2 regions of the Gordonia sp. YY1 genome follow, and region 2 is predicted to be linked to the other one. Evidence: riboswitches for the same ligand, from Rfam matches in the RefSeq annotation. Region 2 holds a riboswitch; the other holds the start of a gene.
What was found. A riboswitch is a leader RNA that binds a small molecule or an ion and turns the genes downstream of it on or off. The one in region 2 is predicted to bind cobalamin.
Positions count from the first base shown of each region.

Region 1: linked by a shared signal. The riboswitch ahead of BPODLACK_RS13890 (CbtB domain-containing protein) and the one ahead of BPODLACK_RS14470 (FecCD family ABC transporter permease) in region 2 are both predicted to bind cobalamin.

Region 1 is NZ_WXYI01000009.1:139,616-145,272, forward strand. Features, by position in the region: gene BPODLACK_RS13875 (acyl-CoA dehydrogenase family protein) at 1-1,031, opposite strand, end outside; gene BPODLACK_RS13880 (histidine phosphatase family protein) at 1,144-1,629, opposite strand; gene BPODLACK_RS13885 (CbtA family protein) at 1,648-2,481, opposite strand; gene BPODLACK_RS13890 (CbtB domain-containing protein) at 2,516-2,749, opposite strand; cobalamin riboswitch at 2,790-2,959, opposite strand; gene BPODLACK_RS13895 (ATP-dependent helicase) at 2,975-5,657, shown strand, end outside.
Region 2 is NZ_WXYI01000010.1:73,861-79,517, forward strand. Features, by position in the region: gene BPODLACK_RS14455 (DUF2786 domain-containing protein) at 1-346, opposite strand, end outside; gene BPODLACK_RS14460 (excalibur calcium-binding domain-containing protein) at 508-780, opposite strand; gene BPODLACK_RS14465 (L-lactate dehydrogenase) at 918-1,871, opposite strand; cobalamin riboswitch at 1,993-2,174, shown strand; gene BPODLACK_RS14470 (FecCD family ABC transporter permease) at 2,247-3,299, shown strand; gene BPODLACK_RS14475 (ABC transporter ATP-binding protein) at 3,299-4,123, shown strand; partial or broken gene BPODLACK_RS14480 (ABC transporter substrate-binding protein) at 4,120-5,194, shown strand; gene BPODLACK_RS14485 (bifunctional adenosylcobinamide kinase/adenosylcobinamide-phosphate guanylyltransferase) at 5,235-5,657, opposite strand, start outside.

The DNA of each region.
Region 1 (5,657 bases), on a different contig from region 2:
GACGCCTCCGACAGGCTCAGCGGCTTACCCGCCTTGCCCCGCTCGATCGCGCTGAAGAGCATGTTCTGCACGTTGATCCGGGCGATCTCCATCTCGGCGAGCTTGAGCTGGATGAGCTGGAACTGGGCGATCTCCTGACCCCACAGCTTGCGCGTCTTGGCGTAGTCGATCGACAGTCGCTGCGCCTCGTTGATGATGCCCAGCGACAGTGCGGCGATGCCGACACGTTCGGCGGTGAAGCCGGCCTTCGCGCCTTCGGAACCACGGGAATCTCCCCCGGTGTCCTCGGTCTCGCCGAGCAGACGGTCCTTGCCGACCCGGACGTTGTCGAAGAACAGCTCACCGGTCGGCGAGCTCATCATGCCCATCTTCTTGAACGGCTTGCCCTGGGTGAGCCCCGGCATCCCCTTGTCGAGGACGAAGGACAGCACCTTGCGGTCACGCATGGGCGTTCCGCTGCCGTCGTCGAGTTTCGCGAACACGACGATGGTGTCGGCGTACGGGCCGTTGGTGATGAACGTCTTCTGCCCGTTCAGGATGTAGTCGTCACCATCGCGGCGGACGGTCGTCTTCATGCCGCCGAGCGCGTCGGAGCCCGAATCGGGTTCGGTGATCGCCCAGGCGCCGACCTTCTCCATCGTGACCAGCTCGGGCAGCCAGCGCTTCTTCTGCGCGAGCGTGCCCTTGCCGCGGATCGTCGAGGCGGTCAAGCCCATGCTCACACCCAGCGACGCGACGAGACCCAGGCACACACCCGCGAGCTCGATGTTGACCATCATGAACATCGAGCCGCCCATACCGCCGCCGTCACCGGAAGATTTCTTCTCCCCGTTGGCTTCTGCGGCGAGTTCCTTCTCCAGCGCATCCTTGGCCATCGCATCGACCCCGAAGGTCGACAGCAGCTTGCGGGTGATGTCGTACGGGGGCAGTACGCCGGACTCGAGCTCGTCGAGATGTGGCCGGATCTCCTTGTCGATGAACGCGCGCAGCGCGTCCCGCACCATCAGATCTTCTTCGGACCACTCGAACATCGTCACTCTCCCAGACCGGTGCCCGCCGGGGCGAACACGTTTCAGTTTTGCCGACTCAACTGTGTCAGGAGTCACTCAGGATGTCTAGGTACGTCTGCGCGAATTCGTTTCTTCAGGGTCTCGACCAGAGGTAGGCGGCCGCCGGACGGACCTCGATCCCGAAGTATCGGGCGGGGTCGTCGCACAGGAGCGCCTGGGCGACGGGCATCGCGACCACGATCGAGGCCATCGCGGTGTCGTGGTGGTCGCGCCAGGCGTGCACCCTGCGCACGAATACCTCCACGCTCTCGCCGCCGTGGGGCCGGGCCGCCGGGTCGGTGAAGAAGGTCGCGAGGTCGCGCGGGTCGATCTCCTCGGGCGTCGATCCCGCCCAGGAACCGACGTCGAGTGTCCGGAGCGCGTCGTCGACGTCCGGCCGCCCGCCCAGGAGCCGGGCAGTCTCGCGGGTCGCGGCCTCGGGTCCGCAGCGGGTCACCGGTCCGGCGACCGATGCGGCGAGCGCTTCGATGTCGCGCCGCCCGCGCTCGTCCAGCGGCGCATCACCGCCGAAGCGCACCGATCTGTTGGGACCGGCGCGCCCGGCAGTGATGATCTGCATGAGAACGTCCCGGCCCGTTCAGTTCTCGGTGGCGTCGACCGTCCGGCGCGCGGTCGGGTTCTTCGACCGCGCCATCGCGCCGAGGATCAGCGCGAAGGTCACCGTCAGCACCGTCCACAGGATGACCTGGTTGGTGATCGTGTACACGCGGAAGTCGGCGACCACATCCGCCGGGAATCCCGGGAACACGATCTGACCGGTGTCGTCGCGCACCGGATCGGGCACCTCGCTGAACGACGGCAGGAACGCGATCGTGATACCGACCGCTGTCAGATACGCCGCGCCGCCCACGACCGCCGACACCAACCCGCCGATCCGCGGACGCAGCCACAGCGCGAGTACGACGGCTGCGATCGCCAGCACCAGCGACACGACGGTGATGGTCAGGAAGGCGCCGGTGCGATCCCCGATCGTGTCGTCGTCCCCTACGGCCGGCGGATTGGCCGGGTAGGCGAAGTACGGCACGCCGAAGACGGCCACGAAACCGATCGCACCGGTCACTCCGGCGACCGCGCGGGCATCGGTGGCGGGATACCGGTTGCCGAGGTAGCTCCACAGCACGGTGAAGGCGACCGCGAAGAACGCCCCCATGCACAGCGCGAACACCAGGTTGCCGACGCCGGCGCCCAGGTTCTCCTGCATGGCGCGGGTGAAGACCTCACCGCCGTCGCCGTGGTGGTGGCCACCCGCCTCGGCGGCATGGGCCAGTGTCTCCTCGGCCTCTGAGCGGGCGCCCTCGTAGTCGACGGCCTTCGACACCACGGGTTCGATGTAGAACCGTGCGAAGACGAACGACAGGATGCCGGCGATCAGGCCCGACAGCAGGCCTGCGCCGATGAATCTCTTCTCCATGTGAACTTGTCCCTACCGATCGGGTCAGAACGACTCAGTGGCAGGGAAAGCCGAGGAAGTGGCGGGCGTCGTGCACGAACTCGTGCACGTGCGTATCCTCGCCGAAGACGGAGACGACACCCTGGTCGTAGCCGAGGAAGTAGTAGGCGAGCCCGGCCAGCAGCACGGTGAGGCTCAGCCAGAGCGCCGCGCCGGCGACCGACAGATTCGGTACCGCCAGAGCGCGCGGTGCGGGTATGACTGCTTCGGACGTACGGGGAGCTGTCATCGGGATGTCCTTTCGCCGATCTCGCGTCGGTGAGTGTGGTGGATCAGTTACTCGCCGGCACGGCATCCTGACTCACGTCTTCCCCAGGCACCGTCGAAATCCTCGACCGCGTCCGGTTCGTCGTTCACAGTGGCGCGACCGTTCCGGATTCTCACCGGATTCCCCGTACAGGCGTGAGATGACTGTATACCCCGACCTGTCACACATGTGCGACATAGTGGAGAGATGCCCCGCCCTTCGGTACTCGACCGCTTCACCGCCCCCACCCGGCGATGGTTCACCGGGGCGTTCACCAAGCCGACCGCGGCGCAGAAGGGCGCCTGGACCTCGATCGCCGACGGCGCGAACACGCTGGTCATCGCACCGACCGGCTCCGGCAAGACCCTGGCGGCGTTCCTCTGGGCCCTCGACCGGCTCGCCGCCGACACCGCTGCACGCCGTCCGGGCACGAAGGTCGTCTACATCTCGCCGCTGAAGGCGCTCGCCGTCGACGTGGAGCGCAACCTGCGCGCGCCGCTCACCGGCATCACCCGCGCCGCGCAGGAACTGAACCTGCCCGAACCGAACATCACGGTCGGCGTCCGCTCCGGCGACACCTCGGCGGCCGACCGTCGCGCCCTGGTAAAAACCCCGCCCGACATCCTGATCACCACCCCGGAGTCGCTCTACCTCATGCTGACCTCGGCGGCGCGGGAGAGTCTCACGAACGTCGAGGCGATCATCGTCGACGAGGTGCACGCGGTCGCCGCGACCAAACGCGGCACGCACCTGGCGCTGACCCTCGAGCGCCTCGACGAGCTGCTCGAGAAGCCCGCTCAGCGGATCGGCCTGTCGGCGACCGTGCGGCCACCCGAGGTCGTCGCCGGGTTCCTGTCCGGGTCGGCCCCGTGCCAGGTGGTCAAACCGAAGGCCGACAAGACCTTCGACCTCCGCGTCGACGTCCCGGTCGAGGACATGGCCAACATCCCGCCGGCCCCCGGTCCCGACGGCGCCGACCCGGCCGAACTCGACGATGCCTTCTCTCCCACCGCCGGTTCGCTGTGGCCGTACGTCGAGGCGTCGATCGTCGACCAGATCGAGGCCAACCGGGCGACGATCGTGTTCGCGAACTCGCGACGCCTCGCCGAGAAGCTGACCGCGCGGCTCAACGAGATCCACGCCGGGCGACAGGGCGCAACCACCGAACCCAGGGCCAATCCGACGGTCGCGGGCGGGGCCCCCGCGTTCGTGATGGGCAGCGGGGCGAGCTCCGGCGCCGAAGCCGTTCTCGCGCGTGCCCACCACGGTTCGGTGAGCAAGGAGCACCGCGCCCAGATCGAAGACGACCTCAAGGCCGGTCGTCTCGCGTGCGTGGTGGCGACCAGTTCGCTGGAACTCGGCATCGACATGGGTGCGGTGGATCTGGTGATCCAGGTCGAGGCACCGCCGTCGGTCGCGAGCGGTCTGCAACGTATCGGCCGCGCGGGCCACCAGGTGGGCGAGATCAGCCAGGGCATCCTCTACCCCAAACACCGCACCGACCTGCTGCACTGCACGGTCACCGTCGAGCGCATGCTCGACGGTGCGATCGAGGAGATCAAGGTTCCCCAGAATCCCCTGGACATCCTTGCCCAGCAGACCATCGCGGCCGCCGCCGTCGACGATCTCGAGGTCGACCACTGGTACGAGGTGGTCCGCCGGGCCGCTCCCTACAAAGATCTCGGACGCGGGGTCTTCGACGCGACGCTCGATCTCATCGCCGGACGGTTCCCCTCCGACGAGTTCGCCGAACTGCGCCCCCGGGTCAACTGGGATCGCGACGCGGGCGTGATCACGGGTCGCCGTGGCGCCCAACGACTCGCGGTCACCTCCGGTGGGTCGATCCCCGACCGCGGACTCTTCGGCGTCTTCATGGTCTCGGCGCCGGGAGCGCAGCGAGCGGGCCGCATCGATACCGGCGAAAAGTCAACGCGCGTGGGCGAACTCGATGAGGAGATGGTCTACGAGTCGCGGGTCGGCGATGTGTTCGCGCTGGGCGCGACGAGCTGGCGGATCGAGGACATCACCCACGACCGTGTCCTGGTGTCGCCGGCGTTCGGCCAACCCGGCCGGCTGCCGTTCTGGATCGGCGACGCGATCGGGCGTCCCGCCGAACTCGGCGCGGCGATCGGGGCATTCACCGGGTCCATCGCCGACCCCGGGAAGCTCGACACCCACGCCGAGCGCCTCGGGCTGACCGAGAACGCCCGCACCAACCTCGCCACCCTCATCGCCGAACAACGCGAGGCGACCGGACATGTCCCCACCGACCGGACACTCGTCGTCGAACGGTTCCGCGACGAACTCGGCGACTGGCGCGTCATCCTGCACTCCCCGTACGGTCTGCGGGTCCACGCACCGTGGGCGAGCGCCATCTCCCAGCGACTCCTCGCGACGCTCGGCATAGAAGGCGCCACCACCGCGTCCGACGACGGGATCATCCTCCGCCTCCCCGACACCGACGACGCGCCCCCGGGCGCCGATGTCTTCCTCCTCGACCCCGACGAGGTCGAACAACTCGTCACCGACGGTCTCGCCGACTCGTCGATGTTCGCCTCGAGATTCCGCGAATGTGCCGCGCGTGCACTGCTTCTGCCCCGCCGCGATCCGGGACGCCGCGCACCGCTCTGGCAGCAGCGCCAGCGCAGCGCCCAATTGCTCTCGGTGGCATCCAAGTTCCCCGACTTCCCGATAGTCCTCGAGGCGGTGCGGGAGTGTCTGCAGGACGTGTACGACCTCCCCGCCCTGCTCGATCTGCTCAGCCGCATCCGTTCGCGCCGGATCCGCGTCGTGGAGACCGAGACGCCGAGTCCGTCGCCGTTCGCGGCGTCGCTGCTGTTCGGCTACGTCGGCGCCTTCATGTACGCCGACGACGCACCACTCGCCGAAC
Region 2 (5,657 bases):
CCTCGCAGGCGTCGATGTCGGCCTCGTAGCCGTAGGCGAGGACGAAGGTCGAGTTGCTCGCGACGTCGACGGTCACGTCGTTGGCCGCGGTGATGGCCACGAACAGTTGCACGTAGGTGCGCAGGCCGCGCTTGCCCGGCTCGCCGATCTTGATCTGCCGCGAGATGGGGGTGGCCTTCTTGCGGGCGGCCGGATCGTGCGCGCGGGCCACGGCGAGATCGATCGACGACGCCGTGGCCAGACGCTGTGCGGCCTGCATGAACGTCTCGGCTTCGTGCTCGTTGTCGGTGTTCTCCGCCTGTCGCAGGAGGGCGGAGATCCGGGTGAGCAGCTTGTCGTCGCGCATGTATTTCAGACTATCCAGCGGCCCGATCGGTTCCATCGGGCCGCCGACGGGCCGGAAAGGCCAGGGTCGGGAGCTCCGCCCGCGGACAACCAGCGGGCGATGTCGCGCGGGTCTCGCCGAACACGACGCGGGGTGAACACGTCACCGGAGTGGAATCGCGGTCACTGCTTCTCGCAGGCGATGCCGTCCTTGTCGCGATCGCTCTCGTCGTTGGCGTCGTAGAGGGCCTGGTCGACGGTGAAGTTCGTGACCGGGGTGCTGGAGGTCGAATCGACGGCACCGGGCTCGCCGACGCCGTGCGGGTGGTCGGCGTTGAGTGCCGTGCAGTTGGCGTAGTCGGTCGCGGCCGACGCGGGTGCCGCGACCATCAGCGGCGCGACTGCCATCGACGCCGCAGCGACGAACCCCAGAACCATCTTTCGCGAAGCACTCATCGTCGAACTCTCCCTAGACCGATGTGACCAGGCAAAGCTAACCCGGCAGCGTCGTCGGTATCCGCGTTGTGTCGCGAGATTGGTCCGGCCGATGGACAGTGCGCCATGCAAGGTCGTCACGGGACCGAAGGAGCGCGCTACAACCCGAATCGCGCCTGCATCCCGCGCAGGGTCTCGGCCGATACGAGCAGACCCGCCTCCTCGTCCGGCGACAGCGGCACCTCGAGTCGCGTCTGCGCACCACCGCGGTCGACGACCGTCGGCAGGGACAGACATACGTCCTCGAGCCCGGGGAACCCGGAGGCGACCGTCGAGACGGGCAGCACCCGGTGTTCGTCGCCGAGCACAGCTTCGACGATCCGGGTGGCGGCGAGGCCGATGGCGTAGTTGGTCGCACCCTTGCCTTCGATGATCGCGTAGGCGGCGTGCACGACCTCAGACCGAATGCGTTCGCGGGCAACGGAGTCCATGGCCGGTCGGCCGGGCAAGGCCTTCCAGGATGTCAGCGGCACCCCGCCGATCGTCGCCGAAGACCACAGCGGGATCTCGCTGTCGCCGTGTTCGCCGACGATATAGGAATGCACACTCTGGACCGCCACACCGCAGTGCTGCGCGATGAGGAACCGCAAGCGCGACGAGTCGAGAACGGTTCCGGAACCGAACAGCCGATTCGACGGCAGGCCGGTGACCCGCTGGGCGGCGTAGGTGACGACGTCGACCGGGTTGGTCACCATGAGGTAGATCGCATTCGGCGCGACCTCGAGCACACCGGGCAGAATCGATCGTGTCAAACCTATTGTCGCCTCGGCCAATTCGAGACGCGACTGACCCGGCTTCTGCTTGGCGCCGGCCGTGAACACGACGACGTCGGCGCCGGCGCACACCGACACGTCGTCGGAGCCGATGATGTCGGCACGGGGCACGAACTCGAGACCGTGCGACAGGTCGAGCACTTCCGCGGTGACCTTCGTCGCCTTGATGTCCAGCAGGGCGACGGTCCGCGCGACCCCCCGGATCAGTGCTGAGTAGGCGATCGCGGTGCCCACCGCGCCCGCGCCGATGATGGCCAGTTTCGTGGGCCGTCCGTCCATCGGATCACCGTCCGCCTCGGTTCGATTCGCGTCTGGTCGTTGCTCTGCCGGCCCCAGCCTACGACCTCCGGGCTGCACTCGCCCGGCTACGCGAGGGTGGGGCCTCGGTGTCCGTATTGCTAACCTCACCGGAGAGATCGGTCGCACCTGCACAAGCGGGTGCCAGGGAACCTGGTGCGAATCCAGGACTGGCGCGCAGCGGTATGGGGGACGGACCCGACATCAAGCCACTGGGGCAACCCGGGAAGGCGTCGGGTCCGGACGAACCCGAGTCCGAATACCTGCCGTTCTCGTCGAGTCCACCCGGTATCTCGCGCACAGATGCCCAGACCGAAGGCAGTACCACCCGTGCCCCGTCCTCCCGACGGCACGACGATGATCGCCACCGACACGTCGGTAGGGCGACTTCCGTCGATGCCTCTTGCCCTGATCCTTCTCGTTCTCACCCTGGTGAGCATTACTGTCGCCACCGCTTTCGGCGCCGAGACCATACCCATCGGTGATGTCTGGCGTACCGTCGCCGGGCGTCTCCGGGGTGACGAGCTCGACGCCGCCCACTCCGTCATCATCTGGGATCTACGTTTGCCGCGTTCGGTTCTCGCGGCGATCGTCGGCGCCGGTCTGGCCCTCGCCGGTGCAGTCATGCAGGCCCTTGTCCGCAATCCGCTCGCCGAGCCGTACCTTCTGGGCGTGTCCGCCGGAGCCGCGGTCGGCGCCACGGCCGTCATCACGCTCGGTTCGTTTGCCGCCCTCGGCGTCTGGGCGTTGTCCGGCGGCGCCCTGGTCGGCGCACTTGTGGCGTCGGTCACCGTGTACGCGGTGGCCCGGGCGCAGGGCGGACTGACCGCCTTGCGCCTGATCCTCTCCGAGGTGGTCCTGTCGTCGGCGTTCATGGCGCTGTCCTCGTTGCTGGTGTTCACCGCCGCGGACCCGCATGCCGCCGACAACGTGATGTTCTGGATGCTGGGCAGCGTCGCCGGCGCGACCTGGGCGAAAGTCCAGATCGCCGGCGTCGTCGTCGCCCTCACGGTGTTCGCGATGCTGGCGATCCACTCCTGGCTCGACGCCTACGCGGCCGGCACCGACACCGCGACGTCCCTCGGGGTTCCCGTGCGTGCCATGCGGAACGCGTTGTTCGCGGTCCAGGGCATTCTCGTCGGAGTCCTGGTCGCGGTCGCGGGCGGAATCGGATTCGTGGGATTGATCGTCCCCCACGCCGCTCGCCTGCTGGTCGGCGCGACGCACCGGGCGATGATCCCCGTCGCGGTCTGCGGCGGTGCCCTGTTCCTCGTGTGGGTCGATGTCATCTCACGAGTGGCGGCCTCACCACGCGAGATGCCGCTGGGCATCGTGACCGGACTGATCGGCGCACCCATCTTCCTGTTCTTGATGGGACGACGCCAGTACGTGTTCGGCGGCGGGTCCTGATGAGCTCCGGCACACGTTCGATGACCCTGTGCGCGAGCGCCGTCAGCTGTCGTCGTGGGGGCCGCACGATCCTGCGCGAGGTGGACCTCGACGTCCCGGCCGGAACCCGCCTCGCCATCGTCGGCCCGAACGGGGCGGGGAAGAGCACGTTGCTCCGGACCCTGTGCGGTCTCGAGAGACCGGCGACCGGGCGTATCCGGTTGGCCGGCGACGATCTCGATCGTCTTCCCGCGCGGCGTCGTGCGCTGTCGATCGCGGTCGTCGGTCAGGATGAACATCCGTCGGCCGAACTCACGGTCGCCGAAGCGGTCGGCCTCGGACGCACGCCGTACCGGTCTGCCTGGTCCACAGGCAATTCCGACGACCACGAGATCATCCGGTCCGCTTTGGAGCAGGTGGGACTGGGCGGTTGGGAACGCCGGTCGTGTATGCATCTGTCGGGCGGCGAACGGCATCGAGTCGTGCTCGCCCGCGCGATCGCCCAGCAGACGCCGATCGTCGTTCTCGACGAGCCGACGAACCATCTCGACGCGGCCTGGCGGCTGCGGTTGATGCAGATCCTCGACGACCTCGACGCCACGGTCATCGCCGCCATGCACGACCTGGACCTCGTCCTCCGCCATTTCGACTCCGTCGCTGTCGTTTTCGACGGCGGCATCACCGCGCACGGCCCGCCGGTCGAGGTGTTGACACCCGATCTGCTTACCTCGGTCTTCGATGTGTCCGGCACCGTCGTGTCGCACCCCGAGACCGGTCTCCCGCATCTCCTGTTGAACTCTCCCATCACTGCGCAGCAGGCCCACACCAGCAAGGAAAACCGATGAACCGCACCATCACCCGAGTCGCACCCACACTCGCCCCCGTAACCGTTCTCCTAGGGGTGGCCGCAGGCTGCGGCACCGAGTCCGACGCCACCGCATCCGACACCGTGACCGTCACCAACTGCGGCGCCGAGGTCACTTTCGACCAGCCTCTCGATCGGCTGTTCGCCAACGACGGCGGGATGATCGCGATCGCGCTGGCGGCCGGCGCACGCGACAAGATGGTCGCCGTCAGCGCGCTCGCGCGCGACAAGGACGTTCTCCGACTCGAATACGGCCCGCAGGTCGACACGCTCGACGAGGTAGCCACCGAACCGCCCACGCTCGAGAACATCGTCGGGGGCCAAACCTGAGGTCCTGTACGCCGGATACAACTACGGCATGAGTGAGTCCCGCGGGATCACCCCGGAGATCCTGGCCTCGCACGGCATCGACGTGTACCAGCTCTCGGAGGCATGCCGTCAGGCCGACGGTCAGGCACCGCGGGGCACGATGGATCCATGGGTCGCGCTCGACACCGACCTGCGCAACATCGGCACCATCACCGGCAATCCCGAGCAAGGGGCGAAGGCGGCCGACGAGATCGCCGACCGCCTCGAAAGCCTCCGCAGCGCACCGCAACCGACGGAGAAGCCGACGGTCTTCGTCTTCGACAGCGTCTCCGACACCATCTTCTCGTCGGGCGCTTTCGGCGGACCGCAGGGCATCATCGACGCCGCGGGCGCGCGGAACGCCACCGAGGACGTCCAGGACACCTGGACCGCGGTCAGCTGGGAGCGGATCACCACGGCCGACCCCGATCTGATCGTCTTCGTCGACTATCCCGGCCAGTCCGTCGAGCCGAAGATCGAGGCGCTGCGCACGAATCCGGCCGGCCGCAACCTGAAGGCCGTGCGCGAGAACCGCTTTGTGAACCTTCCCTATGCGATGTGGGTGTCGAGTCCGCTCAACATCGACGCGGCCGAGACCTTGCGGTCGGTCCTCGAGGCACATGATCTCGTCCCCGCGTCGGGGATCACCCCCACCCTCGACGTCCGGCAGCTGGGTCTCGGCGGCAACGACTGGCTGAACTGAGCCGTCACCCCATCCCGGAAGTGGCGATGCTGCGGGCGGTTCAGCGGATGGTGACCGGCTGCCCGGCGACCATGAGAACCACCTCGTCGGCGAGGTCGGCGATTCCGGCGTTCAGACGGCCGAGCTCGTCGCGGAACAACCGGCCCGACGCGGTGGCCGGGACGACACCGCTGCCGACCTCGTTGCTGACCGCGACGACCGGGACCGCACAGGTCCGCCAAGCGTCCAGGAGATGGTCGACATCGGCTCGCATGGTGTCCAGATCGCCCTTCTCCCAGGCATTGTGGTGATCGATCCGGGCGGTCAGCCAGGTACCGAGGCAGTCGACGAGGACCGGCTGAGCCGCCGACCGCAGGACACCGGCGACGTCGGTGTCCTCGACCGTCGTCCACGACGCCGGCCGGCGCCGGCGGTGGCTTTCGACACGGCGCTCCCATTCGGGATCGCCGGTGCGCGGACCGCC